Regions from separate parts of the Candidatus Neomicrothrix parvicella Bio17-1 genome, predicted to be linked through region 2. Evidence: predicted binding sites of a transcription regulator. Region 2 holds the regulator's gene; the other holds the start of a gene.
What was found. The regulator LexA, encoded in region 2, represses DNA repair genes until DNA is damaged. The targets are predictions, from matches to a motif close to CGAACNNNNGTTCG.
Positions count from the first base shown of each region.

Region 1: a site for LexA is predicted at 10,774-10,787, ahead of uvrA (excinuclease ABC subunit UvrA). Genes of this name have one in related genera too.

Region 1 is NZ_AMPG01000002.1:310-14,684, reverse strand. It holds gene MPARV_RS0108230 (patatin-like phospholipase family protein) at 1-653, shown strand, start outside; gene MPARV_RS0108225 (carboxymuconolactone decarboxylase family protein) at 661-1,008, shown strand; gene cobO (cob(I)yrinic acid a,c-diamide adenosyltransferase) at 1,021-1,599, shown strand; gene cobT (nicotinate-nucleotide--dimethylbenzimidazole phosphoribosyltransferase) at 1,604-2,656, opposite strand; gene MPARV_RS22485 (histidine phosphatase family protein) at 2,653-3,270, opposite strand; gene cobS (adenosylcobinamide-GDP ribazoletransferase) at 3,279-4,049, opposite strand; gene uvrB (excinuclease ABC subunit UvrB) at 4,224-6,260, shown strand; gene MPARV_RS0108195 (acyltransferase family protein) at 6,360-8,330, shown strand; gene aroC (chorismate synthase) at 8,355-9,470, opposite strand; gene MPARV_RS0108185 (acyl-CoA dehydrogenase family protein) at 9,495-10,703, opposite strand; gene uvrA (excinuclease ABC subunit UvrA) at 10,820-13,675, shown strand; partial or broken gene MPARV_RS21085 (hypothetical protein) at 13,672-14,375, opposite strand, start outside.
Region 2 is NZ_AMPG01000001.1:232,515-248,829, forward strand. It holds gene MPARV_RS21940 (N-acetylmuramoyl-L-alanine amidase) at 1-1,629, shown strand; gene MPARV_RS0101190 (N-6 DNA methylase) at 1,630-3,360, opposite strand; gene MPARV_RS0101195 (DEAD/DEAH box helicase) at 3,501-4,670, opposite strand; gene MPARV_RS0101200 (serine hydrolase domain-containing protein) at 4,773-5,609, shown strand; gene lgt (prolipoprotein diacylglyceryl transferase) at 5,654-6,718, opposite strand; gene MPARV_RS0101210 (CarD family transcriptional regulator) at 6,731-7,234, opposite strand; gene MPARV_RS0101215 (vitamin B12-dependent ribonucleotide reductase) at 7,452-10,217, opposite strand; gene MPARV_RS20595 (dihydrofolate reductase family protein) at 10,764-11,516, shown strand; gene nrdR (transcriptional regulator NrdR) at 11,518-11,973, opposite strand; gene MPARV_RS0101230 (LysM peptidoglycan-binding domain-containing protein) at 12,019-12,555, opposite strand; gene lexA (transcriptional repressor LexA) at 12,778-13,476, shown strand; gene MPARV_RS0101240 (DapH/DapD/GlmU-related protein) at 13,507-14,580, opposite strand; gene dapE (succinyl-diaminopimelate desuccinylase) at 14,682-15,815, opposite strand; gene MPARV_RS0101250 (hypothetical protein) at 15,772-16,315, opposite strand, start outside.

The DNA of each region.
Region 1 (14,375 bases), on a different contig from region 2:
CGATGCGACCGCTTCGGCGGTTGGTCGAGACGCATTTGCCCATCGACGACCTGCGAGATGCGCAGCTGCCCCTGCACATCATCGCCACCGACGCGCTCAGCGGGGAGGAGGTGGCGCTCTCCAGCGGCGATGCCGCCACCGCCGTTTTGGCGAGTGCCGCCATCCCTGCGGTGTTTCGACCGGTCGACCACGAGGGCCGGCTGCTGATCGACGGGGGCGTCTCCAACAACACCGCCGTCGGGCAGGCGGTGGCGCTGGGTGCCGATCGGGTGGTGGTGGTGCCCGCCGGCTTTGCCTGCGACCTGTCCGAACCGCCCTCGACGCCGTTGGACGCAGCGGCACATGCGATCACCCTGCTGCTCGAACAGCGCCTGGTGATCGAGGTTGCCCACTTCGCCGACGAGGTCGAGATCATCGTTGCGCCCCCGCTCTGCCCCCTCAGCGTGAACGCGGTCGACTTCGGTCACGCAGGCGAGCTGATCGACCGCGCCCACGCCAACACTCACGCTTGGCTCGAGGCTGGCAACGACCGTCTGCCCCACCAGGCACGTTTCCTCGCTCTCCATCATCACGGGCATCACCATGGCACCGGTCAGGCCGGGTTGTCGGGGCGGCCGGATATGGTCGGGCGACCCGCCAAGACCGAGGAATGAGGACACGATGGGTGAGTACCGAGACGTCGCCGCCAAGCTGCGCGAGCCATCCAAATCGCTGCGCGCCGCCATGCCCGAGGCGTACAGCGCGTTTGGGGCGCTTCATCAGGCGACGACGGGCGACGGCGCCATCTCTGCGAAGACCAAGGAGTTGATAGCCCTGGCCATCTCGGTGGTGAAGCAGTGCGACGGTTGCATCGCCACCCACGCCAAGGCGGTTGCCGCCCAGGGCGCCACCGCCGAGGAGGTGGCGGACGCACTCGGGGTCGCCCTGCTGATGGACGGCGGGCCGGCGACGGTGTACGGCCCCCGGGCCTGGGCTGCGTTCCACGAGTTTGCCGGCATCGACCTGTAGTCGGGCGCATCGATGAACGACCAGGATCCGACCGATGTCCCCACCGCCGACCCGCGCCCGGCCAAGCTGACCAGAGCCACCTCGCTGGTGCTGGTGAACACCGGACCGGGCAAGGGCAAGACCAGCGCTGCGATCGGGGTGGTGATCCGGGGCGTGGCCCGCGGCTGGCGGGTGGCGGTGGTGCAGTTCCTCAAGTCGGACACGTGGCACAGCGGGGAGGAGAAGGTCTGTCGGCAGCTGGGCGTCGACTGGTTGACCGAGGGGGAGGGGTTCACCTGGGACTCCACCGACCTGACGGTCGACCGGGCACGGGCGGTCAGCGCCTGGGGCCAGGCCAAGGCGCTGATCTCGGCCGGGGACCACTCGCTGGTGGTGCTCGACGAAGTGACCTATCCGGTCAACTGGGAGTGGATCGACGTCGGCGACGTGGTCGAGACGATCCTGACACGCCCCGACCACGTCAACCTGGTGATCACCGGGCGCGACGCCCCGCAGGCGCTGATCGACCTGGCCGACACCGTGACCGAGATGGCCGAGACCAAGCACGCCTATCAGGCGGGCATCTCGGCCAAGAAGGGCATCGACTTCTGAGGCGTCAGCCGAGCTGGTCCAGCCTGGCCGTGCGCTGAACCACGGCGGCTGCGGCCCGGATGATCGGCACGGCGAGCAGTGCGCCCGAGCCCTCGCCGAGCCGCAGCTGAAGGTCGATGATCGGCACGAGCCCCAGGTGGGCCAGAGCGATCGGACCTGCCGGTTCGGCCGGGGCATGCGAAGCGATCAGGTGCTCGCTCAGCGACGGTGCCAGGGCGACGGCGACGAGGGCGGCCGACAAGGTGATCGCACCATCGAGCACGACCGGGACGCGCTTGGCGGCGGCGGAGAGCACGGCCCCGACCAGAGCGGCGTGCTCCAGCCCGCCCAGCTGGCAGAGCAGCACAAACGGGTCGGTCTCGGAACCGACGCGCCGGACCGCCGTTGCCACGGCGTTGCGTTTGCGCTCAAGGGTTGGGTCGTCGGCTCCGGCACCCCGGCCGGTGGCCTCGGCAGCGGAGCGACCGGTGAACGCGGCGGTGAGGGCGGCGGTCGAGGTGGTGTTGGCGATGCCGATGTCGCCCACCGCCAGCAGGTCGGCGCCGCCGGCGATCAGGTTGCGGGCCGCGTCGGCCCCGGCTCCGACGGCGGCCAGCGCCTGGTCGGAGGTCATCGCCGGTCCGGTGGTGAGGTCGGCCGTGCCGGGCGCCACTTGTGCTCGCAGCAGCCGGGGATGAGCGACCGTCGGCTCGATGATCCCGACGTCGAGCACGACCAACTCGGCGCCCGCGCCGGCGGCCAGCACCGCCGAGGCGGCGTCGCCGCGGACGGCAGCGTCGGCGATCGCTGCGGTCACGCTTTGGGGCCACATGGTGACGCCCTGCCGGTGCACCCCGTGGTCGGCAGCGGCGATCAACAGCGTCGGCCGAACGGGTGCGACGGGCGGGCACACGCCGGTGGCGGCGGCGAGCGCAATCGCCAGGTCGGCCAGCCGGCCGAGGGCCCCTGGGGGAGTGGCCAGCGCATCCACCCGGGCGCTGGCGGAGCGGCCGGCATCGGAGTCGGGCGGGGGAACCGACCGTGCCAGCTCGGCGAGATCTGCTGCGGAAAAGCTCAAGTCGGTCCTTTGGCGGGGTTGGGGTGTTCCTCCCGATCGTCGGTGCCGGGCAGGCCGATCCGTGCGGTCCATCCGTCCTGCCCATGGTTGAGAACGACGACGCCACCATGGCCGATGGTGGCGGCAAACACCTGGTCGGGGCCCCAGCCGCAGGTGGCGCTGAGGGCTGCGCGAATCGGCCCGGCGTGGGTGATGATCAGATGGCGGCCGGCCGCTAATGCATCGAGAGCGCCGCTCACCCTCACAGCGACCGCGTCGTACCGCTCAGCTCCGGGCGGGTCGAAGCCGAGGTAGGCCTCAGCGCTGTCGAGCGCTGCGGCGGGAACGTCGGCCCAGCACGCGTCCCAGCGGCGACCCTCCCACTCGCCGAAGTCGCGCTCGGCCCAGGCGGCGTCCTCCGTCCAGGGGCCGCCGTCGATCAGCGCTGCGGTCGCTCGTGCCCGGGTGGCCGGCGAGGTGCGGCGAAGGGCGACTTGGGCCAGTGCACTCAGCTGCGGCGCCGGGGGAGCGGCGTCGTCGGCCAGGCCCGGGTCCAGCCGCTGGCCGTAGCAGCGGCCCTCCACCTCGGACGAGACGGCGAGATGCCGCACGAGCGTCACTGTCGTGGGGCCCATGGGCGGCCTCACCAGCCGTGGCGCCACAGCGCGACGAGCACGGTCATCACCGCCAGCATCGTCGCCTGGGTGACTGCGCCCAGCACGTCGCCGGTCAGCCCGCCGAGCTTGGCTCGGGCCAGCGCACGGGTGGCGACGATGACGACGGCCCCGGCGACGAGCGGCGCCCAGAACCACCACCCTGCGGCGAGCACGGCGGCGGCGACGGCTGCGCTCGAGCACAGCACGGCGGTTGCGGTGCCGCCACGTCCGGCGACCTTGGCGCCCAGCCCCTGATCGGACACCGGCGCCAGCGACGCTGCCAGCGCCACGCCCGCCGCCCGGCCGATGACGTGGCCGGCCAGCATCACCGTCGCAAACGTCGCCAGGGGGAGTTGCGCCAGCAGCATCACCTGGTAGAGCAGCGAGGCGATCAGCGTGACGGCGCCGTAGGTCCCCACCCGGCTGTCGCGCATGATCTCGATCCGGCGCTCCGGGGTCCAGCCGCCCCACAGGCCGTCGGCGGTGTCGGCCAGTCCGTCCTCGTGAAACGCCCCGGTGACGACGACGGCCGCAGCGACCGCGGTCACCGTGGCGGGTGCTGCGCCCACCAGGGGTTGAAGCCCGGCCCGGACGGCGATGCCGACCGCCGCAACGACCGCCCCGACGAGCGGGAAGAAGGCCTGCGAGCCGCGTAGGTCATCGTCGCTCACCGAGGTGAGCCGAACCGGGATGCGGGTGAGGAACTGCATCGCCACCGCAGCGAGGTGCGCCCAGCGCCGGGGGCCGGTGGGGCTCACCGTCGGGCTCGCTGCGGGAGGCATCATCGACACGAGAAGGTGCCACATCCGCCCGTCGGTCCGGCAATCGCTCGCCGCTTGAATGTCCCAGTGCCGTCGTAGTCTGTCGCCGTGCCCAAATCCAGTGCCCCGCCAACCCCGCCACCGCTGCGCCAGGCGATGGCTGCGCCCAAGATGGTGCGGCCGTTCAAAGTGCACGCAGCGTTTGAACCGGCGGGGGATCAGCCAGAAGCCATCGCTGCTCTGGCAAAGGGCATCAACGCGGGGGAGCGCTACCAGACGCTGCTGGGCATCACCGGCTCGGGCAAGTCGGCCACGGTGGCGTGGATGATCGAGCAGGTGCAGCGGCCAACGCTGGTGTTGGCGCCAAACAAGAGCCTCGCCGCCCAGCTCGCCAATGAGTATCGCGAGTTCTTCCCCGACAACCGGGTTGAGTACTTCGTCAGCTACTACGACTATTACCAACCCGAGGCCTATATCGCCTCCAGCGATACCTTCATCGAGAAGGATTCATCGGTCAACGACGACATCGATCGGTTGCGCCACTCGGCCACCTCGGCCCTGCTGACCCGCCGCGATGTGATCGTGGTGGCCTCCGTCAGCTGCATCTACGGGCTGGGTTCGCCCGAGGACTACGCGCGGCAGCTGCTGGCGCTGCGGGTGGGGGAGTCGGTCGACCAGCGCGAGCTGCTGGGTCGCCTGGTGGACATGCAGTACGAGCGCAACGACCTCAACCTGGTGCGGGGCAAGTTTCGGGTGCGGGGCGATGTGATCGAGATCCACCCGGCCTACGAGGAGACGGCGGTGCGTATCGAGCTGTTTGGCGACGAGATCGAGACGATCTCGATCGTCGACCCGCTGACCGGCGAACGCGTGCGCACCCAGGAGGAGCTGGAGATCTTCCCGGCCACTCACTACGCCACACCGGAAGACAAGATGCGGGCGGCGATCGGGCGCATCGAAACCGAACTGGCGTCACAACTGCAACTGTTCGAGCGGGAGCAGAAGTTGTTGGAGGCGCAGCGGCTGCGCATGCGCACCGAGTACGACCTGGAGATGCTCGCCGAAATGGGCTTCTGCAACGGCATCGAGAACTACTCGGCGCCCATGGAGGGACGGGCGGCGGGGATGCCGCCCAACACACTGCTCGACTTCTTTCCCGACGACTTTCTGATGGTCATCGACGAGAGTCACGTCACCATTCCCCAGATCCACGGGCAGTACGCCGGCGACCGGTCTCGCAAGGCGAACCTGATCGAGCACGGGTTTCGGCTGCCATCGGCCGCCGACAACCGGCCCCTCCGGTTCGAGGAGTGGGAGCAACGCGTCAACCAGTGCGTGCTGCTGTCGGCGACGCCGTCGAAGTGGGAGATCGAGCACTCCGACAGCGTGGTCGAGCAGATTGTGCGCCCCACCGGCCTGATCGACCCCGAGGTGGAGGTGCGCCCCACCAAGGGGCAGATCGACGACCTGATGGCCCGCATCGACGAGCGGGTGACCAAGGGCGAGCGTGTGCTGGTCACGACGCTCACCAAGAAGATGGCCGAGGACCTCACCGACTATCTCTTGGAAATGGGGGTGAGGGTGCGTTACCTGCACTCGGAGGTGGACACGCTGCAACGCATCGAGTTGGTCCGCGACCTGCGCCTGGGCGAGTTCGACGTGCTCGTCGGCATCAACCTGCTGCGGGAGGGCCTCGATATCCCCGAGGTGTCGCTGATGGCCATCCTGGATGCCGATAAGGAAGGCTTCCTGCGCTCGGAGACGTCGTTGATCCAAATGATCGGCCGCGCTGCCCGCAACGTCGAGGGCCGGGTGGTGATGTACGCCGACAACATCACCGACTCGATGCAGCGGGCGCTGTCCGAGACCAACCGGCGCCGTGGTTTGCAGCAGGCCCACAACCTGAAGCACGGCATCGACCCCACCTCGGTGCGCAAGGCCGTCACCGACATTCTTGCCGATCTGCGCGGCGCCGGCGGTGGCACACCCATCCCCGGCGGCGGCCGCCGCAGGCAGCGGCCGGGCGAAAAAGCCCGCGCCGAGGCCTATGCCGATCTTCCACCCGAGGACCTTGGCCGCCTGATCCAGGCGCTGCGCATCGAGATGGAGGAGGCCTCCGCAGACCTGCGCTTTGAGGAGGCCGCCCGCCTGCGGGACGAGGTGAAGGAACTCGAGCGGGAGGCCCGCTCGGCCGGACTGTCGAAGTAGTCGGGTGATGGTGATGGTGCCCGAGCGCAGCACGCAACGGCCCCGCTGGTTTTGGGGCAAGTGGCCCGGTGCCGGCGTGGCGGTCAGGCTAGGGAACTGATGAGCGCACCCGAGACGATTCCCCAGACTCCGTCCACGGCTGTCACTCCGCGTCCACGGATGGACCATCTGCCCGCCCTCGACGGACTGCGTGGCATCGCGGTGGCCGCAGTGATCGCCTACCACCTCGACTTTGGCTGGGCGAAGGGCGGCTACCTGGGGGTGTCCCTGTTCTTCACACTGTCGGGCTACCTGATCAGTCGATTGATGGTCGCCGAGGTGGAGGCGACCGGTGGGGTGGATACGCCGGCCTTCTGGCGCCGTCGCATCAAGCGTCTTGCGCCGGCCTCCCTGGTCACCCTGACTGCGATTGCGGTGCTGGAGCACCTCGACCCCACGATCTGGTCCACCAACGGGTTTCGAGGGTCGATGTTGGGGGCGCTGTTCAACGTCGCCAACTGGCAGTCGCTGATCTCGGGCGCCGGGTACTTCGATCTGCTGGGCGTGGCCTCGCCGGTGCGCCACTACTGGTCGCTCGCCATCGAGGAGCAGTTCTATTTGGTGTTCCCGCTGGTGGTGTTGGTGCTGATTGGGCGGCAGCGCAAACGCATCGACCGGCTGATTCCGGTAGCGGCGGCGGGCATTGCAGTTTCAGTGGTGATGACACTGCTGCTGTCAGCGGACCCCGAGCGGGTCTACCTCGGCACCGACACCCGGATGGCCGAGATCCTCTTCGGCGTGCTGTTTGGGGCGCTGCACCAACGGTTTGGAGCGCGGCTTGGGAAGTGGGCTGCGAGCCTGTCGCTGCCTGCGTTGATCACCTTTGTCGTCGCGGTCGTCACCCTGCCGCCGGAGAGCCCGTTGGTGTCCCACGGGATCCTGATCGTCGGCGGTGCGGTGTGGGCCGTGCTGATCGTGGGGGTGGCGCACGTCGGACCGAAGGCCCGCATCGGGCTGGCCGGCACCCTTGCCGCTGAACCGCTGCCCTACCTGGGGCGCATCAGCTACTCGCTCTACCTGGTGCACTGGCCCATCCTGCAGGTGCTCTCTCAGCCACGTCTGGGAACGGGCAGGCTCGCCACCGTGATCATTCAGGTCGGCGTCTCGGTGGGGGTCGCCTCGGCGATCACGTTCTGGATTGAGCAACCGATTCGCAAATGGCGCCCCAAAGTGCCCGCCGTGGTGCCGCTGGCATGGCTGGCCGGTACGGCCGTGGTGGCCGGCCTGGTGATGATCCCGTTGCCGTCGGCCGAGGCCACGGTGGAGGACCTGGGTGCACCAATCGTCACGTTGCCCAGCGGCGAGAAGGTGCAGGACCCGGCGGACGTCAACTTCGGCGCGAAGGTGTTGGGCTTTGGCGACTCGGTGGGGTTCACCACGGCGTTCAACACCGACCTGTGGTTGCAGAACAACACCAACGCCGACTTCACCGGCCATGCCGCTCTTGGCTGTGGCACGGTTACCGAGGTGGCGCTGCAAGTCGCCCCGGGTCAGTCAAGGATGGCGTTCCCGCCCGGCTGCCTCACCGCCGAGGACATGGCGGGGCTCGTCAAGGAGGCCAAGCCCGACGTGGTGATCTACATGTCGGAGGGCATCGATCTGTACGACCACGAGATCGACGGCGAGTGGACCTCGATCCTCGATCCCGGGTTTCGCGACCTGTACACCAAGACGCTGGCCGCCAAGCTGGACGCCGTCGGCTCGGAGGGTGCCACCGTCCTGGTGGGCAACGTGCCACCGACCGCACCGGTTGACGCCAACGGTGTTCGGATCGGGACCGACTTCCCGCAGCGTGTGGAGGTAACCGACGAGATCATCACCGAGCTGGCCAACGAGCGCGTGGGCACCGTGGTGCTGGACTACGCCGGCGCCGTGCAACTGGCCGAGCAACAATTGAATCTGCGCCCGGACGGAGTGCACCCCAACATGGATCTGGGCGTCGGCTGGATCGACGCCTACTTCGGGCCGGTGCTGACCGACGCCCAAAGCCGGGCGCTGGACGAACAGAGCACCGATAACCCGTCCTTGTGAGCGGGGCGGCTCCCCCGCGCCGCGTTACAGAACGTCGACGGCGCGCTGGGCCAGCCAGGCATCGGCCAGACACAGCAGCATGGCGGCCTCGACCAGGGGCACGGCGCGGGGCAGCACGCACGGGTCGTGGCGACCCTTGGCCGCCAGCTTCACCGCCTCGTTGCCCCGATTGACGGTGTCCTGCTCGCTTCCGATGGTGGCAGTGGGCTTGAATGCCACTCGGCAGATGACCGGGGCACCGTTGGAGATGCCACCCTGGATACCGCCCGAGCGGTTGGCGGTGACGTCGGGCCGGCCATGGGCCCCTGGAACGAACGGATCGTTATGGCTGCTGCCGGTCATCGCGGTGCCCCCGAAGCCCGAACCCACCTCGAACCCCTTGGCTGCCGGTAGCGACATGCACGCGGTCGCCAGCGTGGCATCCAACTTGTCGAACACCGGATCTCCCAACCCGGCCGGTACGCGGCGGGCGACGCAGGTGACCACGCCGCCCAGGCTGTCGCCGGCGCGGCGGGCCTGATCGATCGCCGTCTCGATGCGTCGTGCGGCGTCGGGGTCGGGACAGCGGGTTGGACCGGCCTCGACCGAGGCGAGCGTCACCGACTCCGGATCGACAACGGCTTCGATGTCGCCCACGCTGCTGACCCAGCCCAGTACCTCGATATCGGCCGCCTGCGCCAACAGTTGGCGGGCGAGTGCGGCGGCGGCCACCCTGCCGACCGTCTCGCGAGCCGAGGCCCGACCGCCGCCGGAGGCCGCCTGAACCCCGTACTTGGCGTCGTAGGTGTAGTCGGCGTGGCTGGGCCGGTACACGTCGGAAAGGTGTCCGTATGCGCCGGGCCGCTGGTCGGCGTTGCGCACCAGCATGGCGATCGGTGTGCCCAGCGTGACGGGAGGTCGGTCGGCACCGTCCTCGGGCCCGGGCATCGCCACGCCCGACAGGATCTCAACCTCGTCGGCCTCCTGGCGTTGGGTCACCAGGCGGCTCTGCCCCGGCCGGCGCCGGTCGAGGTCGGCCTGGATCGCCGCCAGGTCCAACTCCAGCCGCGGCGGGCACCCGTCGACGATGCAGCCGACACCCACGCCGTGTGACTCGCCGAAGGTGGTGACGCGGAACAACCGGCCGGTGGTGCTGGACATGGCACCAGTATCGCCGAGGACCGGTTAGGAGTACTTGCCCAGCTCGAGGCGGGCCACCATGGCGCGGTGCACCTCGTCGGGACCGTCGGCCAGGCGGAGCGCCCGGGCCATACCCATCAGGTAGCTGAGTTCGGGGTCTGCCACGCCCTCGCCGCCATGGATCTGGATGGCCGCATCGACCACCTGTTGCAGGACGTTGGGGGCCACCACCTTGATGGCCGAAATGCTCACCAGGGCGCCGAAGGTGCCCTGGGTGTCCAGCTCCCAGGCGGCCTTCATGGTCAGCAGCCGAGCCTGGTCGATGGCCATTCGGCAGTTGGCGATGATGTCCCGGTTGCCCCCCAGGTTCATCAGGGGCTTGCCAAAGGCCACGCGGGCAACGGCCCGCTCGCAGAGCCGCTCGAGCGCTCGTTCCGCCGCTCCGATCGCCCTCATGCAGTGATGGATGCGGCCTGGACCCAACCGACCCTGGGCAATCTCGAAACCACGCCCCGGACCGGCGATGATCGCCTCGGCCGGCAGCCGGACGTTGTCGAAGAGGATCTCGGCGTGGCCGTGCGGCTCGCCCAGTTGGCCAAACACCGGCAGCATCCGAAGGATTTTCACCCCTGGGGCGTCCATGGGCACCAGCACCATCGAGTGTCGACGATGTCGGTCGGCCGACCGGTCGGTGACCCCCATGAAGATCAGGAATGCGCACCGGGGGTCGCCGGCGCCGCTCGTCCACCACTTTTGGCCGTTGAGCACCACCTCGTCGCCCTCCACCTCGGCGGTCGCCGCCATGTTGGTGGCGTCGCTGGAGGCGACCGCCGGCTCGGTCATGGAGAAGCCCGAGCGGATCTCGCCGTCCAGCAGCGGCAGCAGCCACTGTTCTTTCTGAAGCTCCGATCCATACTGCACCAGCACCTCCGCGTTGCCGGTGTCGGGTGCGGCGCAGTTGAACACCTCCGGAGCGAGAAAGCTGCGGCCGGTCAACTCGGCGACGGGGGCGTAGTCACGGTTGTTCAGCCCGGCACCGTGGGTCTCGTCTGGGAGGAACAGGTTCCACAGTCCCAACTCCTTTGCCTGCCCCTTGAGTTGTTCGACGATCGGTGGCACGCGCCACCGGGTCCAGTCGGGACTTCCCGTCAGTTGTTCCTGATAGGTGGCCTCGTTGGGGACCACGCGTTCGCGGATGAAGCGCTCCACCTGCTCCATGACGATGTGGGCACGTTCGGAATGGTCGAAGTCCATGTGGGCCATGGTAGGGCTGAGAAGTAGGGGCGGGTGGTGCCATCGCGCCGGATGGAACCCCAACCGGTTGCGAACAGGTGTTCCCCGACTGGGTGGCGGTAGTAGTGTGCAGCCTCGTGGCAGACACCATTCGCATTCGAGGCGCCCGGGAACACAACCTGCACAATGTCGACCTGGAGTTGCCCCGCGACAAGCTGGTGGTCTTCACCGGACTGTCGGGCTCGGGCAAGTCGTCTTTGGCATTCGACACGATCTACGCCGAGGGTCAGCGCCGCTACGTCGAGTCGCTGTCGGCCTACGCCCGCCAGTTCCTCGGCCAGATGGACAAGCCCGACGTCGACTTCATCGAGGGCCTGTCGCCGGCGATCTCGATCGATCAGAAGTCGGCGTCACGCAACCCGCGCTCCACCGTGGGCACGGTCACCGAGGTCTACGACTACCTGCGGCTGCTGTTTGCCCGCGTGGGCGTGCCGCACGACCCTGAGACCGGCGAGGAACTGGTGCGCCAGACGCCCCAGCAGATCGTCGACCGGGTCCTGACCTTGGAGGAGGGAGCCCGATTCCAGGTGCTTGCGCCGGTGGTTCGGGGACGCAAGGGCACCTACGAACAGCTCTTCGCCGATCTGTCCAAGGAGGGCTTCGTCCGGGTGCGGGTGGACGGCGAGGTCAAGGAACTGGCCGACCTGGTGGCGTTGGGCGTTGACAACGGCCTGGCTCGCTACGAGATCCACCACATCGACGTCGTTGTCGACCGTCTGGTGTTGCGCGACGGCATCGAGCGTCGCCTCACCGACTCGATGGAGACCGCGTTGCGGCTTGCCGAGGGCCTGGCCATGGTCGAACTGGTGCCCAAGGACGGCAAACCGGAAACGCTGACGTTCTCCGAGAAGCTGTCGCGTCCCTCCGACGGCAAGAGCTTCGAGGAACTCTCGCCGCGCAACTTCTCGTTCAACTCGCCCTACGGCGCGTGCGAGCACTGTGACGGGTTGGGCACGGTGTTTGAGGTGGATGCCGACCTGGTGGTGCCCGACCCCGAGCTGACGGTGGCCCAGGGAGCGATCTCCCCGTGGGCATCCGGACACGCCAAGTTCTTCCACCGGTTGTTGGAAGCGGTGGGCGAGGAGCGCGACATCGACCTGAACACGCCGTGGGAGGATCTGCCCGCCAAGGCTCGCAAAACGCTGTTGCACGGCACCACCAAGAAGGTGCAGGTGCAGTTCAAGAACCGTTATGGGCGCACTCGCAGCTACCAGGCGAACTTCGAAGGGGCCATCCCGTATTTGCGGCGGCGACACGGCGAGGCGGACAGCGACTGGGCGCGGGAGCAGGCCGAGAGTTACATGCGCCAGGTTGCCTGCCCGCACTGTGACGGTGCCCGGCTGAACCCGCTGGCGCTGGCGGTCACGCTGGACGGCCTGAACGTGCACGACCTGTCGTCGATGTCGATCTCGGACGCAGCCGATCGCCTGTCGGTGATGAAGCTGGACGACCGGCAACTGCTGATCGCCGAACGTGTGCTCAAGGAGATCAACGCGCGCCTTCGCTTCCTGGTGGACGTCGGCCTCGACTACCTCAACCTGCACCGGGGGGCGGCCACGCTGTCCGGGGGCGAGGCCCAGCGCATCCGCCTCGCCAGCCAAATCGGTTCCGGCCTGGTCGGTGTGCTGTACGTGCTGGACGAACCGTCGATCGGCTTGCATCAGCGCGACAACCATCGGTTGATCGAGACGCTGGAACGGCTTCGGGGCCTGGGCAACTCGGTGATCGTGGTCGAGCACGACGAGGACACGATCCGAGCGGCCGACTACGTGGTCGATGTGGGCCCGGGCGCTGGGGAGCACGGCGGCGAAGTGGTGTACGCCGGTGCCGTCAAGGGCCTCCTCAAGTCCAAGAAGAGTCTCACCGGCCAGTACCTGTCCGGCAACATGATGATCGAGGTGCCGGATCGGCGCCGAGCCCCCGGCGACCGTTGGCTGCGCATCGTCGGCGCCCGCGAGCACAACCTGAAGAACCTCACCATCGGCATTCCCCTGAGCTCGTTCGTGTGCATCACCGGGGTGTCCGGCTCAGGTAAATCCAGCCTGATCAACGACATCCTCATGCGTTCGTTGATGCAACACGTCTACGGCTCCAAGGTGGCGCCGGGGCACCACCGAAAGGTGGAGGGCCTGCAACACGTCGACAAGGTGATTGACATCGATCAGTCGCCCATCGGGCGCACCCCCCGGTCCAACCCGGCCACCTATTCGGGGGTGTTCGACCACATCCGTAAGCTTTTCGCCCGAACCCCCGAGGCGAAGGTGCGCGGCTACCTGCCGGGTCGCTTCAGCTTCAACGTCAAGGGTGGCCGCTGCGAGGCCTGTTCGGGCGACGGCACCTTGAAGATCGAGATGCACTTCCTCCCCGACGTCTACGTGCCGTGCGAGGTGTGCGGCGGTGCCCGTTACAACCGCGACACCCTCGAGGTGCGTTACAAGGGCAAGAACATCGCCGAGGTGCTGAACCTGCCCATCGACGAGGCGCTGGAGTTCTTCAAGGCCCAGCCGGTGATCGCCCGCCATCTGGAGACGCTGGTGGACGTCGGCCTGGGTTACGTTCGCCTTGGGCAGCCCGCCACCACACTGTCTGGTGGTGAGGCCCAGCGGGTGAAGCTGGCCTCGGAGTTGGCCAAACGCTCCACCGGCAACACGGTGTACCTGCTGGACGAACCAACCACCGGGTTGCACTTCGAGGACACCCGCCGCCTGCTGATCGTGCTGAAGCGCCTCGTTGAATCCGGAAACTCGGTCGTCGTGATCGAGCACAACCTGGATGTGATCAAGTCGGCCGACTGGCTGATCGACCTGGGTCCCGAGGGTGGTGACGGCGGCGGCACGCTGGTGGCCGAGGGCACTCCCGAACAGGTGGCCAAGGTGCCCGGGAGCTACACCGGCGCATTCCTGGCCCCGATGCTGGGCCTCGAACCCGCTTAACCCTGCTGGTTCAAGAGTCCGGCGCCCCTCATGATGGCGGCGACCGTCTCTGGAGGTATCTGGTGGCTGAGCGTCGGGTCGATTGTGCATTCCTGAATGTTCAGTACGCCGCAGACATCCTGTGTGTTGCCGACCACCCGGCCTCGCGCGTCCTGGCGCCGCGGGTCGGGGCCGGTGGTTGCGTCGGCCGTGACGAACGGGTGCCCGGCGTCGACATCGGCGGTGGCGGTGGCGGGCAACACCCAGTCGTTGCCTCCGGCGATCACCCGGAGTCGTCCGCCGAGCCCGGTCGGTGGGTTCCAGGAGATGCCGGCCAGCTGGGAGCCTCCGTTGATCAGCAGTGCGACCGTTGGAAGCTGGCCGACCGTGCCTGCAGCCAACGCATTCAGCGTGATCAACGAGCCGCAGCTGGACCCGATCAGGCTGTAGTCGGCGTCGGTTTGGGAGACGGCGTTGAGGAGGGTCGCCAGGCTGAGCGCTGAGGTTCGTAACGCCGGCGCCACTCCAGGAACCGAATCGTTCATGGTGCCGGGGATGAACACGCCGCCCGGCGGTTCGTAGAAGTTCCGAAGGGCGTAATACGCAATGACGACCGTGCGGCCCTCGGCGAGCAGGTTCTCGATCGGGGCTCGCATGTCCTCCGGGTTGTTGTTCAGACAGAATCCGGGGGCCACGATGACCACTGGCGGCGCGCTGATCG
Region 2 (16,315 bases):
GTGACACACAGGCCTGGGCCTGGCGCGTTGAACGCCCCACAGATACGACGACGACGGGATTGGGCGCCCGACCTCCCCATCAAAGCCCCCATCGAGGCTGAGCAGGTCAGATTTCTCCTCGTCCACCACACCTCCGAGCCGGGTTCCGACTATCAGCCCGAGGACGTCGAGGGTATCTTACGTCAGATTTACAGCTTCCACACCGGCGCGGAGAAGGACTGGCCCGACATCGCGTACAACTTCTTCGTCGACAAGTTCGGAACAATCTGGGAGGGCAGGACGGGAAGTGTCGATGGTCCAATTCGGGGCTCGGCAACCGGCGGAAACCAGGGATTCAGTCAGTTGTGCTGTTTCTTGGGCGACTTCGAAGCCGAGCCGCCGCCCGAAGCAGCGGTGTCATCGATGATCACATTGCTGGCCTGGCTTGCGGACCGATACAAGGTCGACGTCACTCCGGGAGCCACGACCACGTTCGCCTCCAGGGGCTCCAACCTTCACCCGCCAGGTAAGGAGGTGATCACTGGAACGATCTCGACCCACCGACAGATGTCGCAGACGGCTTGTCCGGGGACCGCGTGCCACCAGATGGTGGTCGACCAGTTCCAAGGGCTGGTCGCAGCTCAGATCCCTCCCGCCGCTCCCCCGGGCACCACCGAGCCGACGACGCCGCCAACAACAAGTTCTCCCGGAGTCGTTGCCACGCCGCCGTCCGACTCAACGACCGTGCTCGAGGCCGGTCGTAATCGCGCTGAGCAGGCCGGGGCCCCACGTCCCACCGGCTCCAGAACCGACTCCGGGAGCGGGCCGCTGCCGATCATCCTCGGCTCTGGAGCCGCCGCGGTCGCAGGCGCGCTGGCCGTAGGGGCCTGGTCCAATACGCGTTCGAGAGCCATCGCGCCGGCCGTCTCCGGCGAACCGGGCACTGCTGGGCTCCCCACGGCAACCTCCAACCCAACCAATGCGATCGCCCCGTCAGCATCGCGATTCGTTCCTTCGGTAAACGAGCCGGTTGGCAGTGAACCAAACCGTAACGTGACGACAGTTGGTTCACCGGCCGTCTGGTGGCCAAACACGACATCGTCCGGCACAGCAGGCGCAGCGACTGCCAACGAGACGCTCGTCTTCTGGCTCGTGGGGTCCGCCTACTCACAGCCGGCTCGAACCCGCATCGAATCCTCGATGCGGGCCTCGCTCGACCGGTTCGGCGCCACGGGCTGGGTTAGCCCCGGACCGTGGTTTACCCAGATGCTCTCCACCATTTTGCCTGGCCTCACGCATCCGCCGGGGAGTGGCCTCCTGCTTGGGCTCGCGACGAGCGGACAGTGCCTCGCACTCAGCGCCGGCAACGCACGCGTCGACATTCCGGAGGTCACCGGCCGCCATAAGCCTCGGCCTCCGTTGCCGGGAATCGACCCTCGTTCCGGCATGGCCCACCGCTGGAACATCCCGGTCGGTGTCACGTGGTTGGCCGGCTGGCTGGGAGGACCTGGGACGCTGTCCGTTGGCCCCGAGATCGTCGCAGCGAACCTCGCTCAGGGACGCGAGCAGGATCCCGAGCTCTTGGGGAGCGCCGAGGGGTACCTGGGCGTGCGCCTCGTTCCGCCAGCCAACAAGCCGGAGTCTCCCTGATCAGCAGCCGTCGAACCATGACAGCACAGCGTCACCACCATCGATACCTGATGCCGCGACCATCAGTTCGTGCACCCAGGTCAGCGTTGCCGACTCGATGCCGTCGCCAAGGTCACAGCGTCCGGCAAGCAGACCGGCGGCCTCATCCCACGGGCCTTGATGGACCGGGAGGTCGAGGTCGCCGAGCGCCCTGGTGGACACCCGGACGCCTGCGCGTCCCATACCACTGCCCGCCATGGCAGACACCAGGCTCAGTGTGCTGACCGGCGAACACAGCACAGCCAACAGATGGCCCAGTGTGATGCCCTTGGGCACTCCGGCGATCACCGGGGTCAGGCCGATGGCCCGCCCCTGGCCGTCGGGCGCCGCCTCGATCACTCGGGTCTGACTGGCGACGAGCACTTTGGGCACCAACTGGCGCTTCGCCCAGGCCGTGGTCGGTGCATCGTCGGCTGCCAGCGCTCCCAGGTCAACCACCGGCGACTCCCAACGCCGCTTCCCAAACCTCATCGACTTCCCGCCCCACCGACAAACGCCCGGATCGATCAGCCCGGAGGACACCAGCGCCGCGAATCCGGCCGGCACCTCCGGGCGCCCCTCCCGCTCGGTCAGGGTGGCTTCCTGGGCCAGTTCCAACATGGCGTAGTACTCATCGCGAAACCCTGCGCTGAACCTCACGACCTCCCCCAACCGACCCAGCGGCGTGCCGGATGTCCGGCGGACCGCTGGGAGCCCCTCGGCGGCCGCCACCAGTGCACCCCAACTCTCGCTGGAGAGGGCCCCAACCGGAACCATCCCGAGCTCCATTTCGACGGTCGAGCCGCCCCTCACCGGAACCTCCCCGACCGGTGCAGCGGCGAAGCCACCCAGCACCGGCGCCCAGACCTCAACCGCAGCACCGAAGCCCCCATCACCCACCCAGGCGGCGGCCAGAGGCATTCGTTTGGTCACCGTCTGGCGCACGCCCGCCGCATCCCGGGCGGCCAGCACCGAACGGGGCTGGATCAAACACACCACGCCTGTGTCCGCAACCAGTTCGGTTGCAGCGAGAAGAAACAGCGCCGCAGTATCGGTATAGGCGCCCACCTCGGCCCCGAATCGTTCCGTCAGTGATGAGCGACGGCGGGCGTCATGGCGGGTTCCCGCCCTGAGCTGAGCCAGAAACGGCGGGTTGCCAACAACCCACCCCACCGGCGCACCACCGATCGCCCGAGCCAGGACATCGGGTTGGGTCAGCGCGTCGCAGCACACCAGGGTCGGTTCGTCCGATGACAACCCTGAGGCACGGGCACGAGCGACGGCTTCGTCGGCTCCGGGCGCATCGGCCTCGTCGAGCGCCCACCGGGCCAGGGCGGCGCGGGCCACCACCAGCACATCGGGATCCAGGTCGGCACCGACCAGCCGGCTCAGGATCCCCCCCACCGAGGTCGATCGGCCATCAGCGCCCGCCTCAACCCACAGATGCCGGGCAACCGCCACCAGAAACGCACCGGCGCCGCACGCCGGATCGAGCACCACCTCGCCGGTCCGGAAGCGCTCGCCAACGCGGATTGACGCCGCAAAGTTCACCAGGCCCGACGCGAGCGCCGGACTGGTGAAATGCACGCCGGCCGAACGCCGAACCGCATCGGCCAGCATCAACTCGTACAGGGGTCCGAGCAGGTCACAAATCGCCGCACCGGGCGGAGGGTCCAGCGCCGCAGCAGCGCCCCCGGCCAGGTGGTCGGTCACGTCACACCACGACGGCAACTCGCTTGGGGCACGACCGTGTACGGCCAAGGTGGCGACCGCCGACAGCGGCGACACACCGTCGGCTCGAAAATCCGACGCGGTCCGGGTGAGCCAACGCGCCGTCGGATCGGCGAGGACGTTCAGATGACTACTGCGTCTGGCGAGTCGAAGGCCTCGAGATGAGCCAGGCGTGGGTCGTTGGAGAACACCTCATACATCGGAAGCTCCAACCCCAGACGACGTTGAATGCGCCGCACCTCGAGCTCGTCCTTCCACAACACCAGGCTGACCACATGCCCTGAGGCGCCCGCACGCGCCGTGCGCCCCGATCGGTGCAGATAGGTCTTGTGGTCGGCGGGCGGATCGAAGTGAATGACCACCTCCACATCGTCCACATGGATGCCCCGCGCAGCCACGTCGGTTGCCACCATGGCGTCCAGCTTGCCCTTCATGAAGTTGGAGAGGGCCTTCTCACGGTGCTTCTGTGGCACTCCGCCGTGCATGGCCTCGGCGTTCACCCCCAGGTCGTTCAGTTCTTGGGCCACCCGGTCGGTGCCGTGCTTGGTGGAACAGAACACCAACGTGCGCCCCGTGCCCTGAATGATCGCCGCAGCCACCTTTGGCTTGTCCCGATCGTGCACCTTGAGGAAGGCGTGGTGCATTTCAGCCACCGTCTGCCCCTTAGAGGCCACCTCGTGGAAGCTGGGGTTCTCCTGATAGCGGCTCACCAAGGTGTTCACCACGCCGTCGAGCGTCGCAGAGAACAGCAGGGTCTGGCACTTGCCTTCGACATTGCGCAGAATCCACTCCACCTGCGGCAAGAAGCCCATGTCGGCCATGCGGTCGGCTTCGTCGATGACGATGTGGGTCACCTCGGAGAGGTCGAGCGCGTCCCGGTCAATCAGGTCGATCGCCCGGCCAGGCGTGGCCACGACCAGTTCGACTCCACGGTTCAGCGTCGAGATCTGCTTCTCGATGGGTGCCCCGCCATAAATGGCGGTGACCCGAACGTCGGTCCCCTCACCCAGCGGTGCCAGTTCATCGCGTACCTGGGTGGCCAACTCCCTCGTGGGTACCAGGCAGATCGCCTTCGGCCGCTTCGGTCGGGCCGTTTCCAGGCGCTGGAGCAACGGCAAACCGAAGGCCAGGGTTTTCCCGGAGCCGGTTTTGGCCTTGCCGAGTACGTCTCGGCCGGCCAAGGCATCGGGGATGGTCAGGGTTTGGATGGGAAAGGGCGAGGTAATGCCCCGCTCGGCGAGAGTGTCGACCAAAGCAGGGTCGACGCCAAGATCAGCAAAGGTTGTTGTCATGTTGGGTGATCACGATACTGCCAAGTGCCTCCCGCACCACGATCGGCGGCACAAACCCGACCTGAGACCGGTGGATTCAAGGCTTCGCCTACCCTCGGCCACATGGGATCCCCAGCTGGCTTTGAGCAACGCGTCATCGGCGCCCTGGTCGATTCACCGACAAACTGGGTGGTGGCGGTGGCGGGGCCACAGGGTCCACCGCTGTCGGTGGGGGACCCACACGCATCCTTTCCGCTGGCATCGGTCACCAAACCCCTCTCGGCCGCCGCACTCTGGCTCGCCGTCGAGGAGGGCACGGTCAACTGGGACGACCACGTGGGCCCTCCGGGTTCCACGTTGGCGCACCTGCTGGCCCACGCGTCCGGACTGCCGCTCGAGGGTCACACCCCGGTGGCCGCGGTCGGCACCCGGAGGATCTACTCCAACACCGGGTTCGAGTTGGCTGCCGAACACCTGGCTGCGGCAAGCGGACTCACGCTTGCCACCTACCTGCATGAAGGCATCTGCGAGTCCCTCGCGATGACCTCCACCCGCCTGACGGCCAGCCCCGCGTGGGGCGCAACCTCCACCGCAGCCGACCTGATTCGCTTCGGCCAGGAGTTGCTCGGACCCAGCGTGCTCACCCGGGCGACGATCGACCACGTCACCAGGGTGGCCTTCGGACACCTGGATGGCGTGCTGCCCGGCTACGGGCGCCAGACACCCAACCCGTGGGGGCTGGGCATCGAGGTGCGGGGCGACAAGGCGCCACACTGGACCGGATCAAACAACTCGCACCATACGTTCGGCCACTTTGGACGGTCCGGCACGTTCATCTGGGTCGACCCCATCGCCAGGCGCACAGCAGTGTTCTTGGGTGACCGCGATTTCGGGCCGTGGGCAATCGAAGCCTGGCCGACAATCAGCGACGCCGCACTCGACCTCGAACTGCCCGGCTGACCCAGAACCGCAGCGGCCCCCGGACGCCTCGGACTTCCGTTGATTTAAGTTTTCGGCGACTCGGAGTCGTCGAGGGCACCGGCCTGATCGCCCGCCTCTGCATGTTCCTCGGGCCCGGCAACAGGATCCGCCGGCTCAACCTCATCCGGGTCGATGCTTCCGGCGTCAGGGGCAGCCGCTTCGGTCTCCTCAGCTGCGGCGTCGGCGGCGTGGGGATCATCTCCATCCTCAACGGACCCGGCCTCCACCGAAAGAAACGGCTCCACCGCCAATGCTTCGGCAGTGGCGGCATGCGACCGAAGCGGGCCCTTCCACAACACAATCACGACGCCGATCGTGATGCCGACGATCGAGGTCCAGATATTGACTCGGATACCGAAGACCTCGGTGGCGGTGTCGGAGCGCATCGCCTCGATCCACAGCCGCCCCAGAAAGTAGAGCGCAACGTAGGCCCCCAGAAGCTTGCCTTTACCCAGCCTGCGCTTGGAGTCGATCCACAGCAGCACCCCCACCACGCCGAGGTTCCAGATGAGTTCATAGGCAAACGTCGGGTGATAGGTCTCGAAACCAGGGACGTAACCGTCGAGGGGCATACCACCCTTGGGTTCCACCTTCAGAGCCCAAGGAACCGTCGTGGGGCGGCCAAAAAGCTCCTGGTTGAAATAGTTGCCGAGGCGTCCGATGGCCTGCGCCAAGGGCAGCCCGGGTATCGCAGCGTCGACGCAGTCACGCCAATCGACACCCATCCGGTATCCGACAAAGATGCCCACCGCCACACCTGCGATGATTCCGCCCGGGATGCCCAGACCGCCGTTCCAAATCTCGAACGCTCCCGGAATGAGGCTTCGCTCGCACCTGGGCTGACCGCAGTAGAGACGGTCGTAGTCGGTGATCACGTGATAGATCCGCGAGCCGATCAGGCCCGCCGGCACCGCCCACAGGGCGATCGCAGAGATCTGCTCCGGATCGTTACCGCGCGCCGCCCAACGCCGCCGCGCCAACGCAACCGACGCCAGGACCCCCAGTGCGATCATCAGCCCGTACAAGCGAAACGGCCCGAGCGAATCGAAGGGAGGGGCGGGTATGAACGCCGGTGCGGCTGACATCATGGCGTGACCGACTTAGACGTCGCTCGGTTCGGCGGTCAGCGTGTCGATCACCTTGTCGAGAGCGTCCTCCTCGGTGAGGTCGAGTGCGAAACTCAACTCCGACACGAGGACGCTGCGAGCCTTGAGGAACATCGACTTCTCACCTGCGGACAGACCTTTGGCCTGATCGCGAAGCGAGAGGTTCCGCACCACCTCGGCAACCTGATAGACGTCGCCGGACTTCAACTTCTCCTGGTGGTTCTTGAACCTACGACTCCAGTTGGCCGGTTCGCGGATGTCACGCTTTGCGAGGAGATCGAAGAGGTCCTCGACCTCGTCGCGGCTGATGGGCGGCCGCATGCCCACGTCGTCCACCTTGGCGGAGGGTACCGAGATTGTCACCCGGGTCTCTTCACGCTTGACCTCGAGGACGAGGTACTCGGCGTCCTCCCCATTGAACTCCCTCGTCTCCTTACGGACGATGATCGCCGCTCCGTGATGGGGGTAGACAACTCGGTCACCAACGTCAAACGCCACAGACACCTCTATCGAAGAACGGATGGTTCGGAGCAACGCCCCGAAAGGGAACTCAACAGTTTTGCACGGCTCAGGCCCACGCGCCCAGTCGCCGCGGCGAGCCGATCATGATTTCCGATGACCAAACCGGCTCATGGGGGTGATTGCAGGTCGCTCAGGGCCGGTCCGGCCCCTTCTCTCCCCGGAGACGGCAGGCTTGATTCGCCCTCCGGTTGGTTTAGGAACAGCCGGAGGTCGATCCACACTCAGGGCATGCGTGGCATGAGCCCGAGCGAACCATCTGCACTCCACACTGCATACACAACGGTGCGTGGGAGTCCTGCGAGGCGCCTCGGGGCGGCCCGCCGGAGGTGCTCGCACCAACGTCGATGGGCGCCAGGTCCTGGCCGGTCACCGTCTCGACGGCCCCCTCCTCGACGCCCGGCAGTGTGGGCTGGAGACGCTCCGAGACCGAGAAGATGCCCAACTCGGCGCGATCGGTCTCGCTGAGGTAGTCCAGTGCCAGCCTCCTGAACAGGTAGTCCATCAGGCTGTTGGCGATGCGGATGTCCGGATCGTCGGTCATGCCGGCCGGCTCAAAACGCATGCCCGTCAAGCCTCGCACGTACGACGCCAGCGGAACGCCGTATTGCAGACCGTGACTGACCGAGATGGCGAAGGCGTCCATGATGCCTGCCAGGGTCGAACCCTGCTTGGACACCCGAACGAACAGTTCGCCCGGCCGACCGTCGTCGTATTCTCCGACCGTGGCATAGCCCTTGCAGTCGGCCACCCGGAACTCGAAGGTACGTGACCGCCTGGAACGTGGCAGGCGGTCCTTTGCCCCACGGATCACGGCGGTATCCGGTGCCACCGGCGCGGTGGCATCACCCACAGCCGGCGTCGGGTCCTTACCGGCCGACAGCGGCTGTCCCACTTTGCAGTTATCGCGATACACCGCCACCGCTTTGATGCCCAGCTTCCACGATTCGATCAGGAGCGCCTCCAACTCTCCGACGGTCGTTTCCTCCTTCAGGTTGACCGTCTTCGAGATCCCTCCGGAAAGAAACGGCTGGACCGCAGCCATCATGCGCAGATGACCGAGCGCCCCAATCGTGGGGCGACCCATGGCACACGCAAACACGTCGACGTGCTCGGCCCGAAGGCTGGGGGCACCAACCGCCGTGCGTTCCTCAGCGATGTAGGCGACGATGGCGTCGATCTCGGCGGCGTCGTAGCCCAAGCGCCTCAGGGCACGGGGCACGGTCTGGTTGACGATGGCCATGGTGCCACCACCGACGAGCTTCTTGGTCTTCACCAGGCCCAGATCGGGCTCAATGCCGGTGGTGTCGCAGTCCATCATGAAGCTGATCGTGCCGGTTGGGGCCAAGACCGATACTTGGGCGTTCCGCACCCCGACCCGATCGCCCATCTCGATGGCCTCATCCCAGGCCGCTGCCGCAGCCGCATTGAGTGCCGTCGACGACTGCAGCGTGGAGAGACCCGCCAGGGCCTTGCGGTGTGCCCGGAGCACACCCAGTTGCGGCTCACGATTCTCGGCAAAGCCGGCATACGGGCCAAGACGCTCGGCCAGATGGGCCGAGGTTCGATAGGCGGCACCGGTCATCAGGGCGGTGATCGAACCGGCCCAGGCCCGTCCAGCCTCGGAGTCGTACGGCAACCCAAGAGCCATCAGCAAAGCGCCCAGGTTTGCGTATCCCAGGCCGAGCTGACGGAAGCGGCGCGTCGTTTCACCGATCGCTTCGGTTGGGTAGTCGGCGTTGCCCACCAAGATCTCTTGAGCGATCAACGTGATGTTGACGGCGTGAGCGAACCCATCGATGTCAAACTCTCCATGCTCGTCCAGAAAGGACAACAGGTTCAGGCTGGCCAGGTTGCAGGCCGAGTCGTCCAAATGCAGGTACTCGCTGCACGGGTTTGACGCGTTGATCGGACCGGTGACCGAGGCTGTGTGCCAACGGTTGATGGTGGAGCTGAACTGCACACCCGGATCCGCGCATTCCCAGGCGGCCTCTGCGATTTGATGGAGCAGCTCACGAGCCCGAACCGTGCGAAGCACCTCGCCGGTTGCCACCGATCGCAGTGCCCACTCGGCATCGGACTCCACGGCCTCCATGAACTCGTCCGAGAGCCGAACCGAATTGTTGGCGTTCTGGTATTGCACCGAGTGGGAGTCCGCGCCGTCCAGGTCCATGTCGAAACCGGCGTCGGCCAACACCCGGGCCTTGCGTTCCTCAATGGCCTTGCACCAGATGAAGTCCTCAACGTCGGGGTGTTCAACATCCAGCACCACCATCTTGGCGGCACGTCGGGTGGTACCACCCGATTTGATCGTGCCGGCCGACGCGTCGGCTCCCCGCATGAACGACACCGGCCCCGATGGCGAACCGCCGCTGGAGAGCCGCTCGTAGGAGGACCGAATGCCCGACAGGTTGACGCCGGCGCCGGAGCCACCCTTGAAAATCACCCCCTCCTCCCGGTACCAGTTGAGGATCGAGTCCATCGTGTCCTCGACCGAGAGGATGAAGCAGGCAGAGGCCTGCTTCGGTGCACCCTTGACTCCGATGTTGAACCAAACCGGCGAGTTGAAGGCCACCCGTTGGTGCACCAGCAGCCACGTGAGTTCCCCCGAGAACGCGAGCGCCTCGGGTTCGTCGGCGAAGTAGCCGCCTTCGACGCCCCAACCCGTCACCGTCGACACCACCCGATCGATCACCTGCCGAAGCGAGCTTTCGCGCTCCGGTGAATCCATCGGACCTCGGAAGTACTTCTGCGCCACGATATTGGAGGCGTTTTGCGACCAGGACTCTGGAAACTCAACATCGTCCTGCTCGAACGCGGCCTCACCGGTGCGGTAGTCGGTGATTCTGGCGTCCCTCCGACCCCAGGTCACGTCGGCATAGCCGTCATCGTGTCCCGACGTGAACCGACGCTGCACGGCGGCGCCGGTTGTTTCCGCTGGTCTGGCTGTAACGGTGCTCATGGCGAACTCCTCGACGTGGATGGTCGGTGGCGAGCTGGTTGGTGACCGGGTCCCATGTCAACCGAAATCGCGGTCGAACGGGTTTGACCGTTGCATGGGCGGAAGGGGGGGGATCCCGAAACATCGACCCGGCATCGGGCCCGAAGCCCTAGCCGGTAGAGATTTTTCCTCATCCCAGGTGTTGTCAACCGAGGGTTGACTTGCCAGCCACCACCGTCCCGACCGCCCATGCAACGATCGCTCGGACCACCCTAGAGACCGCGCCATGGGTCCTGTCGAGCCCAGATTCTGTGGGTTGGCTGTGGAAAGAGCCTCGGTTGTCCACAGGGGAGATTTCAGGCTGTGGGCAACCAGGCAGCCCATTCGCTGATAGCGCTTGCGGCCCAACGCGTTCAAACGACCAAACTCGCCGACCGGTATAACTGAACTCGGTACGCGGGGCCGACCCGAGCCCAATCCACATGGTGTGGATTGTCCGCGCTCAGTGACGCTCGGAACTCCGTTCGACACCATCCAAGAAATTCTTTCGGGGGCTAGGGTCGAGCCGTGCCACCGCTGGAATGCATCAACCCTGAAACCTCGCCGTTGGCCATGTGGCACAAGCTCCGCGTCGAAGGGCGGCACGGTTCCCGTCCCCGCCCGTGGACACTGGCCAATATGGTCAGCTCGCTCGATGGCAAAGCCGCCTTGAACGGCCGAAGCGGCAAACTGGGTGGGCCACTCGACCGGGTCATGTTTCAGGCGATCAGGGCTCTGGCTGACGTTGTGCTGGTGGGTGCCCAAACCGTCCGAACCGAGCGTTATGGGCCCATCCAGCTGTCCCAAGACCTGCAATCGGCCCGCAGCGACGCCGGCATGGCCCCCAACCCGCTGCTCGCCGTGCTGTCTCGAACGCTGTCGCTTCCGAACGGCAGAGGATTGCTGGACGCCCCGGAAGGACTGGTGCTGATGACCGGCGCCGACGCTCCGCCCGATCGGATACGCCAGGCCGAAGACGCCGGTATCCGCGTGGAACAGCTTGGGGAGTCTGATTCGACCGTGGCCGCCGCCCTGGACCGCCTGTCCGAAACCGGTGCAAACGTGGTGCTGACCGAGGGCGGCCCATCGGTGCTGGCCGACATCATCGAGGCTGATCGGCTGGACGAGTTGTGCCTGACGCTGGCCCCCCGCCTGCTTGGAGACGGCCTCAACCTGATCGAGAGGTCCGGCCTGGAAGGACGACGCTGGCAGCTTCAGCATTGCTGGGCCGCCGACGATGACCTCTACCTCAGCTATCAGCGCCCAGCCGCACAGGACTGACTCAGTCCGACACCTTCGACAGACGGCCCAGCTCGGCCTGAAAGTCGCCGAGGCCCTGGAACGCCTTGTAAACGCTTGCGAAGCGTAGGTAGGTGACGTCGTCGGTCTGTGCCAGACGCTCCAGCACCAGACGGCCGATGTCGGCCGTCGACGCCTCCACCCCGACGGTTGAGAGCGCCTCCTCAACAGCGGCGGCGAGCACACCCGCGTCGGCGGCCGACACCGGCCGTCCCTTCGCCGCCGACAGCACGCCGGCCTCGATCTTGGACCGCTCGAACGGCTGCGTTGTTCCGTCGCTCTTGATAACGACCAACGGCGCCTGCTCCACCCGCTCGAAGGTGGTAAACCGTGCGCCGCAACCGGCGCACTGACGGCGACGACGAATTCCGGCGCCATCATCCACCGACCGAGAATCAACCACCCGGTCTTCAGGTTCACTGCACCGCGGACAACGCACGAGGTGGCACGGTAACGCCCCCCGGCCTCAACTGCACGATGCCACCTACCCGGCCGGAAGGACCACACGTTGGCCTACCAGCAGTTGCTCACCATCGTTGAGCTCCACCAGCGAAGCCACGGTGTCACGGATATCACCCGGGCGGTCCAATTCGTTCGCCAACGACCACCACGTATCGCCGGGAACAACGACCCGCGTCGTCAGAGCCTGCGAGGCCCCGGCCTCGTTCGACGAACCACCGAACACGTCGCCCGCAACCGCAACCACCGCCCAGAGCAGCGCCAACAGCAACAGCGCCGCCACCGCTCGACGTCGGAGGTACACGAACCGATGCGTACCGCCCGGAACCACCCGCTCATCCACGGGAGGCGCCGCATCGACCAGGCCACCAGAACCCCGCAGGCTGCTGGACGCCGGTGTCGGCAACCGTTGCACGGCATGCAACTGGCCCATGCGTGCTCGGACGGCAGGGTGCGTCGAGGACCAGGTGGGTTTCGGGGCATCGCCGCCCTCGATCACCTGGAGGTTTGGCCGAGTGGTGCGGCTGGAACGGTCGGGATCGGATGTCTGAAGTGCAACCATGTCTCAAGCTTCCTCATGGGGTGTGACAACGAGCCGTTGTCGTCGTGTGCACGCTCGGGTGCGATCGAACAAACCCTCGAACGAACGAACGTTCGAATAGCATGAGGAACGCGCGTTCGACTGTCAAGGGCCAGTCGAGCAAATGTTCGTCGAACGAATGTTCTTGCACGTCGACGGTCACCGGGCTAGGGTGGGGAACGCTCGTTCGACCGAGGAGACCTCATGTCCCACAGCAACCCAGCAAACGACCAGTCACGTGGTCGGAAGGCAACGTCTTCGGCCTCCGCGTCAAACACCGATCCCCTGACGGCGCGTCAGCGTGAGGTTCTCGACTGCGTGATCGACTCGGTGAGCACCCGCGGTTACCCACCGTCGGTTCGAGAAATCGGGACCGCTGTCGGGCTCACCTCCCCCTCAACCGTGCACTCACATCTCGCCACGTTGCAGCGACTCGGCTACTTGAAGCGTGATTCCACCAAGCCACGTGCCATCGAGGTTCATACCGACGGCAAAGCCGATGTGGCCGAGCGGCGCCCGGTTCGCCATGTACCCCTCGTCGGCTCGGTGGCTGCCGGCACGGGAGTCATAGCGCAAGAGCAAATCGAGGAGATGCTTCCGCTACCGGCCGACCTCACCGGAGACGGCGACCTGTTCATGCTGACCGTCCGCGGCGACTCCATGGTTGACGCCGGGATCTTTCATGGCGATTACGTCGTGGCGCGCCAGCAAACCACTGCCGATCGCGGCGACGTCGTCGTGGCAGGCATTCCCGGCGAGGAGGCCACGGTCAAGACGCTCACCACACATTCGACAAAGGGCACCACGCTCACGCCCGCCAACGCCACCATGTCCCCCATGAACTTTCCCCCCGGAGAAGTGGTGATCTTCGGCCGCGTGGTGACCGTGCTCCGCAAACTTTGACACTGCCCAAATCCAGGCTTGGGCGCAGGGTCAGTTGTTGTGAAGCTCTTGGTTGAGCCCGCCCCAGTCCGGCACCCGGGGGACCATCTCCACCGAGCCGGTCGTTGAGTTGCGACGAAACAGCATCTGACTTCCTCCGGACAATTCGCGTGCCTTACGAACCGAGCCGTCCTCCATGGTGACCTTTGTGCCTGCAGTGAGGTAGAGACCGGCTTCGATCACGCAGTCGTCTCCTAGCGAGATTCCACAACCGCCGTTGGCACCAACGAGACAGCGTCGGCCCAGGCTGATGACCTCCTTGCCTCCTCCGGAGAGGGTTCCCATCACCGATGCCCCGCCCCCAAGGTCAGACTGGTCGCCCAGCACCACCCCCGATGAGATGCGACCCTCGATCATGGCTGCGCCCAGCGTGCCCGCGTTGAAGTTGACAAACCCCTCGTGCATCACGGTGGTGCCTTCGCCCAGGTAGGCCCCGAGCCGCACCCGTGCGCCGTCGGCGATACGAACCCCGGCGGGTACGACGTAGTCGACCATCCGAGGGAATTTGTCGACCGAGTTCACGGTGATTTGGCGGCCCTCGGCCCGAAGACGACTCTGAACCTCGGCCAACGTGTCCGGGTCGGCCGGACCCTGGCTGGTCCAGGCCACCGTTGACAACCGTTCGAAGAGTCCCTCCAGGTTGATGCTGTGGGGGGTGCGCAGCCGGTGCGACAGCAGATGAAGTCTCAGGTAGGCATCATGGGCGTCCACGGGCGGAACGTCCAGACTGTCGATGAATGTGACGATCACGGCGAGACGAGTGCCCAGTCCGGGGTTCTCGGCAAATCTGCTTTCTCTGAGGGTGGCGAGGCACCTCCGGTTGGCCTCGTCGGCCCCGCCTGTGGTTTTCAGCTCCATGACCACCTCGGCCAACCGGTTCGGCGAAAACGTCAGCGTGCCGGAGCCCCCGGCATGTTGGCCGTGGCGCGCCAGCACCTCGGCCACATCGGCGTGCGTGCCCAGATTGACCACCGCGAAGTTGCTGTCGAGCACCTTGGTTCCGTCACCGGCGGACGAAAACGTCGCCGTACCGATTCCGAAGGCTGCTAAGGGATGTGCTGGCATCGGAATGCTCCGTGATGGGTCGATACCCGGTTTGCGCAACGCAAGCCAGGATGGGTCTGCATCCTATGGAGGCGGCTCGCCTGCCGTTCAAGCCCGTACGGTCAGGGAGCGCTCACCCCGTTGCGCAACAGGTCGACCATGACCGTCCAGACCCTGTCGATACTGGCGCGCTCCAGGTGCTCAGCCGCGGTGTGGGCTACCACGGGATCGCCCGGGCCAAAGTTGGCCGCCGGGATCCCGCGCTCGGCGAAGAACGCAGCGTCGGTCCACCCCAGTTTTGCCCGCACCTCAAGATCGTGGCGGCGAATCGGATACGAGAGCAAAGGGTGGCTGAGGCCCGGAGGTGCGGCACGGGCCCGGTCGACGACGGTCAACACGTCCAGATCGGTCATGGACGGTGCCACGAACTGCCGTAAGGCGGCTTCTGCCTGGGCCAGACTGCGGTCGGGCGCAAAGCGGTGCGCCACGGTGACCACAACCCGATCGGGCACCACGTTGCCGGCAACACCACCGTTGATCGCAACCGCCTGAAGCGCCTCGTGATAGGTGCAACCATCGATCGTGGGCCGTCTGGCAACCCAGTCGTCCAGGCGGGTGAGCAATGCACCGGCGCGATGGATGGCGTTCTCACCCATCCATGCCCGAGCCGTGTGAGCCCGACGACCACGGAACTCAATTTCGATCCGAACAGAGCCCTGACAACCGGCCTCCAACGCACCGTCGGTGGGCTCTCCTAGGAGGGCCACATCGCCCTCCAACAAGTCGGGGCGCTCCCGTTGCAATTCCAGCAGGCCGGAATGAACAGTTGCGATCTCCTCCCTGGCATAAAACACCCATGTGACGTCCACCGCAGGACGTTCCACCCGGCGCGCCAACTCCAACATCACCGCAAGTCCACCCTTCATATCGGCGGAGCCAAGCCCCCACAGCACGTTGCCCTCGGTTCGAGGAGTCGCGTTGCCATTGGCGGGCACGGTATCGAGGTGTCCACCCAGAATCAGCCGGTTTGGTCGGTCGAGGTGGGTGCGGGCCACCACGTTGTCGCCCACCCGGTCCACGCTGAAGTGCGGCCGACGGTCGGCGACCTTCTCGAGTTCCTTCTCCACGAGGTCGGCGAGTTGCGCCTCGTGGCGACTTTCCGAAGGAATCGAGATCAGCCCGCTCGTGGCCGCCAACAGGTCGGGATCGGAGTCAGTCGCCACGGTCGCCTGTGCCTTGATTGCCCAGATCGCCATCGCCGTGTGGTCCAGAGGGCCCCGAGGCGTCGGGTGGAGGAGACACGTCGCGGAAGGGCTGCGATGCCGGCGGACCCCATGGGTGGTCGGGAGGGCCCTGTCCTTGGCCATCACTTCCGCGAAGCGATTTCAGGGTGCGCGAACGAAGCCACACCGATGCAGCTACCAAACACGCACCCAGGGCCATACCAGCAGCGGCCGGGGTCAGACCGAGCAGCACCCACAGGGCATCAGTCGATCGGTCGACACGATCCACCACCACACGGTCATCGGAGTTCGGCGCATCCTCCTTGGCATTTGCACCAGATTTCACGTCAAGGGTGTAGGTGCCGGATCGGGGTATCGTGACCGTGCGAAACGTGATGTAGCTGCGTTGATCGACGGACGTGCTGAACACCGTATCCGGAGTGTCGAGGCTGAGTTCGCCGACCTCAGAACTGATCGTCACGTCCAGGCTGCGGGGTACCCCCACCGAGGGCGCCTCCTGCTCGTAGTAGAGG